2 regions of the Streptomyces sp. NBC_01255 genome follow, and region 1 is predicted to be linked to the other one. Evidence: predicted binding sites of a transcription regulator. Region 1 holds the regulator's gene; the other holds the start of a gene.
The links. The regulator HspR, encoded in region 1, represses chaperone genes until heat shock. The targets are predictions, from matches to a motif close to TTGAGNNNNNNNNNCTCAA.

Region 1 (2,446 bases):
GCAGCGGCGGCGGCTTCTCGCTCACCGACCCGTGCGTGGACTGCAAGGGCCGCGGCCTCATCGCCGAGAACCCCTGCGAGGTCTGCAAGGGCAGCGGGCGGGCCAAGTCCTCCCGCACCATGCAGGTCCGCATCCCGGCGGGTGTCGCCGACGGGCAGCGGATCCGGCTGCGCGGCAAGGGTGCCCCGGGTGAGCGCGGCGGGCAGAACGGCGACCTGTACGTCGTCGTGCACGTCGACGACCACGCGGTCTTCGGCCGCAAGGACGACAACCTCACCGTCACGGTGCCGGTCTCCTTCACGGAGGCGGCGCTCGGCGGCGAGATCAAGGTGCCGACGCTCGGCGGCCCCGCGGTGACGCTCAAGCTGCCCGCGGGCACTCCGAACGGCCGGACCATGCGCGCCCGTGGCAAGGGCGCGGTCCGCAAGGACGGCACCCGCGGCGACCTGCTCGTCACGGTGGAGGTCGCGGTGCCGCAGGAGCTGGACGACAAGGCACGTGAGGCCCTGGAGACCTTCCGCGAGGCCACGGCCTCCGAGGACCCCCGGGCGGAGCTGTTCCAGGCCGCGAAGGGAGCGTGACCCCGTGGACGGGCGCCGACGCAATCCGTACGAACTGACCGACGAGTCGCCGGTGTACGTCATCTCGGTGGCGGCCCAGCTCTCCGGTCTGCACCCGCAGACCCTGCGGCAGTACGACCGTCTCGGCCTGGTCTCCCCGGACCGCACGGCGGGCCGCGGCCGGCGCTACTCGGCCCGTGACATCGAGCTGCTCCGTCAGGTGCAGCAGCTGTCGCAGGACGAGGGCATCAACCTCGCGGGCATCAAGCGCATCATCGAGCTGGAGAACCAGGTCGCGGCGCTGCAGAGCCGGATCGCCGAGCTGTCGGCCGCGGTCGACGGCGCGGCGGCGGCGATGCGGCAGCGCGAGGCCCAGGTGCACGCCTCGTACCGGCGCGACCTGGTGCCGTACCAGGACGTGCAGCAGGCGAGCGCGCTGGTGGTCTGGCGCCCCAAGCGCGGCGAATAGCCCCGCACGGCATGTACGGCGAGGCCCCCTCCACCACGGTGGAGGGGGCCTCGTGCGTGTGCCGGAAGGATTCCTAGGGGATCAGCTCGCCCACGATGTCGCCGAGGGTCTCCCACCAGGGGGAGGCGCCGGTGCCGAACGCGGCGGCGAGGGCGGTGCCGAGGGCGAGGTCGTGGGGGGTGGGGTCGCCGTCCCACTCGTCGATGACCTTGCCGTCGCCCGAGGAGGTGAAGGTGCCGATCCGGCGCCCGTCGCGGGTGAGGCGGCTGTCCACGTACCCGCAGGGCACGAGCCGGTAGCGGACGCCGCCGGTCCGGACGTCCACCCGGTAGGAGCGCCGCAGGAGCCGCCCGCGCGCGGGCCGGATGACGGCCGGTTCCCCGTCGACGGTGAGCGCGAGCAGGGCGCGCTTGCGGGTCCCGATGGGGGTGTGGGCGTCGGGGTCGGTCCCGGGGGCCCGTACGAGCTCCACGGTGGGCAGCCCGTGACCGGAGACCCGGAGCGTCCCCGCGGGTCCGTCGAGGTCGATCTGTACGTACACGCTGGTCAGTTGTCCCGTTCGAGGATGCCGGACTGGGCGATGAGATAGCCGAGCTGGGCCCGGCTGCCGCTGCCGAGGGCGGTGGCGAGTTTGGCGATGTGGGCGCGGCAGGTGCGGACGTTCATGCCGAGGCGCCGGGCGATGGCCTCGTCGACGTGCCCCTCGACGAGGAGCTTCGCGATGGACCGCTGGACGCCGCCGATGCCGTCGGCCTTGATGTCGTACGGGATCTCCTCCCGGATCGGCACCGCGAGGTGCCAGAACTGGTCGAAGACGCCGCCGAGGTAGGCGACCAGGCCCGGGTGTCGCAGCTCCAGGGCGACCTGGCGGTCGCTGCGGGCCGGGACGAAGGCGACCTCGCGGTCGACGATGATCAGCCGGTCGATGATCTCTTCCAGCGTGCGCACCTGGACCTCGGGGCCGACGTGCTCCAGGTAGGTCAGGGTGAGCTCGGTGTGGCGGGCCGTGTGCTGGTAGAGCGTGCGCATGCTGATGCCGCGGCCGAGCAGGGGCGAGACGCGGTCGAGGGCTTCGCTGAGGGCCTGCGCGGGGCGCCCGCCGCCGGGCTGGACGGTGAGCAGTTCGTGGCGGCAGTTGGCGACGACGCGGTCGAGGGTCGAGTTGATGCGGTCGATGCCCTCGAGCACGGTGATGGCGTGCGTGGTGGGGGAGTCGTGGGCGCTGATGGCCATGAACGGCTCGAAAGCGTCCGAAAGGGCGACGGTGCGCCGGCGGCGGTCGAGTATTTCCCGTTCGATCGGCTGGAGGAGCTGGGCGAGGGCGGCCGAGGGGGGAACCGGACGGAGCCACCGGGCGTCGTCCGGGTCGGGGTGGAGCAGGGAGAGATCGAGGAGGCAGGGGGCCTCAAGGGTCTCT
Region 2 (2,446 bases), 1.7 Mb from region 1:
GGAGGACCACCGGGTTCATGGACCCGGCCTCCTTGATCGCCCGGACGATCCGGCCGGGCAGGGCGCCGACGTACGTACGCCGGTGGCCGCGGATCTCCGCCTCGTCCCGCACGCCGCCGAGGGCGACGCGGACGAACTTCCGGCCCATGGCGTGCGCGACGGACTCGCCGAGCGAGGTCTTGCCGACGCCGGGTGGGCCGACGAGGGCGAGGACGGCTCCGCCGCGGCGGCCGCCGACGACGCCGAGGCCGCGCTCGGCCCGCCGCTTTCGCACGGCGAGGTACTCGGTGATGCGCTCCTTCACGTCCTCCAGGCCCGCGTGCTCGGCATCGAGGATCGCCTGGGCGCCCTGGATGTCGTACTGGTCCTCGGTCCTTTCGCTCCAGGGCAGTTCGAGGACGGTGTCGAGCCAGGTGCGGATCCAGGAGCCCTCCGGGGACTGGTCGCTGGACCGCTCCAGCTTGTCGACCTCCTTGAGGGCCGCCTCGCGGACCTTCTCGGGCAGGTCGGCGGCCTCGACGCGGGCGCGGTAGTCGTCGGACTCGTCGGCCGGCGAGTCGGTGCCGTCGCCGAGCTCGCGGAGCTCCTTGCGGACGGCTTCGAGCTGGCGGCGGAGGAGGAACTCGCGCTGCTGCTTGTCGACGCCCTCCTGGACGTCCTTGGCGATGGTCTCGGCGACGTCCTGCTCGGCGAGGTGCTCGCGGAGCTGGGCGGTGGCGAGCCTGAGGCGGGCGACCGGGTCGGCGGTCTCCAGGAGCTCGACCTTCTGCTCGACGGTGAGGAAGGGCGAGTAGCCGGCGTTGTCGGCGAGGGCGCCGACGCCGTCGATCTGCTGGACGCGGTCGACGACCTGCCAGGCGCCGCGCTTCTTGAGCCAGCTGGTGGCCAGCGCCTTGTACTCCCTGACCAGCTCGGTCACGGAGCCGGGCAGCGGATCGGGCAGGGTCTCCTCGACGGCGCTGCCCTCGACCCACAGGGCGCCGCCGGGTCCGGTCGTACCGGCGCCGATGCGTACGCGGCCGAGGGCGCGGATCAGCGCACCGGGGTCGCCGTCGGACAGGCGCCCCACCTGCTCGACGGTGCCGAGGACACCGGTCCCGGCGTAAGTCCCGTCGACGCGGGGCACGAGCAGCACCCGCGGTTTGCCGCCACCGGGGCGGGCGGCGGCCTGGGCGGCCTCGACGGCGGCCCGTACGTCGTTGTCGGACAGGTCCAGCGGCACCACCATTCCGGGCAGCACGACCTCGTCGTCGAGCGGCAGCACAGGCAGAGTGAGCGGCGCGGACGCCGTGGACGCAGAAGCCATGATCTCCCCTTCGGCAGTCAAGTTGAGCTGTACGGACTCAATGCACATGAGCCCGGGAATGTTCCCCGACGGCAGTTCGCTCTGAGCGATCACTCTCGCGCGGGGCCGCGAGCTGCCGGTGTAATACCTCCATGGATATGGGAGCTATTACCTCTGCCTGGGTGGCCGGCTGGACCGTCTCCCGGGAGACGCCACCCGCCGTCGCCGAGCCCTGGGGCTACCGGATCGACGTCGGCCTGCCCCGGCACGTCGTACGCCACGTGCTGCCCGCCCCCGACGCGGCCTCGGTCGGCGCGCTCTGCGAGCGGCTCACCGAGCCGTACAGCTGGCTCAAGGTGATGGCGACCCCGGAGGAGGTGGCGCCGTGGATCACCGAAGGGTGGACGGTCCCCGACGACCCGGGCTTCATGATGGTCAAGCCGCTGGACGCGGGTGCCCGCCCCGCGCCGCCCGAGGGGTACGCGCGGACGACCGAGGTACGGGACGGGGTCATCCGGGTCCGCGTCCTCGCCGCGGACGGCACCCTCGCCGCGCGCGGCCAGATCGCCCCGACCGGCTCCACCGCCGTCGCCGACCAGATCGAGACCGACCCCGCGCACCGGCGGCGGGGCCTCGGCGCGAACGTCATGCGCACCCTGGAGGCGGCCGCCGCGCAGGCCGGCGCCGAGACCGGCGTCCTGGCCGCGACCACGGACGGCCTCGCGCTGTACGACTCCCTCGACTGGCGCTACCGCGGGCCCCTCACCGGGATCGTCCGGTCGGGAACCTGACCGTCCGGCTGCGCGGGCCGCCCTCTACGGGGCATGCTCGATCCATGGTGCGAGGCCGAGGCGTACGGGGGAAGTGGTGCGGGGCCCTGCTGCTGGCGGCGGTCCTGGCCGGCGGCGCGAGCGCCTGCGGGCCGGAGACGCCGCCTGCGTCGGGCGGACCGGCGTCGGGGGTGAGCGCCTCCCCTACGGCCGAGCCGACCCGTACGGCTGACGCGAGCGCGAGCGCGACCGCGGCCACGGCCACGAGCGCGGCCACGACCACGCCCGCTCCCCGGGACGAGCCCCAGCCCGGTGAGGTCCTCGTCGAGGTGGTCGTCAACGGCGGTCTCGCCGGGGTCCGCAACCAGCTCGTCGTCCACTACGACGGCAG

Region 2: lon (endopeptidase La) is a predicted target of HspR. The motif match lies at 1,329-1,347, and genes of this name have one in related genera.

Annotation. Positions count from the first base shown of each region.
Region 1 is NZ_CP108474.1:4,593,973-4,596,418, forward strand. Features, by position in the region: gene dnaJ (molecular chaperone DnaJ) at 1-581, shown strand, start outside; gene OG357_RS20590 (heat shock protein transcriptional repressor HspR) at 586-1,029, shown strand; gene OG357_RS20595 (hypothetical protein) at 1,103-1,570, opposite strand; gene OG357_RS20600 (helix-turn-helix transcriptional regulator) at 1,576-2,446, opposite strand, start outside.
Region 2 is NZ_CP108474.1:2,860,449-2,862,894, forward strand. Features, by position in the region: gene lon (endopeptidase La) at 1-1,306, opposite strand, end outside; gene OG357_RS12415 (GNAT family N-acetyltransferase) at 1,438-2,076, shown strand; gene OG357_RS12420 (hypothetical protein) at 2,121-2,446, shown strand, end outside.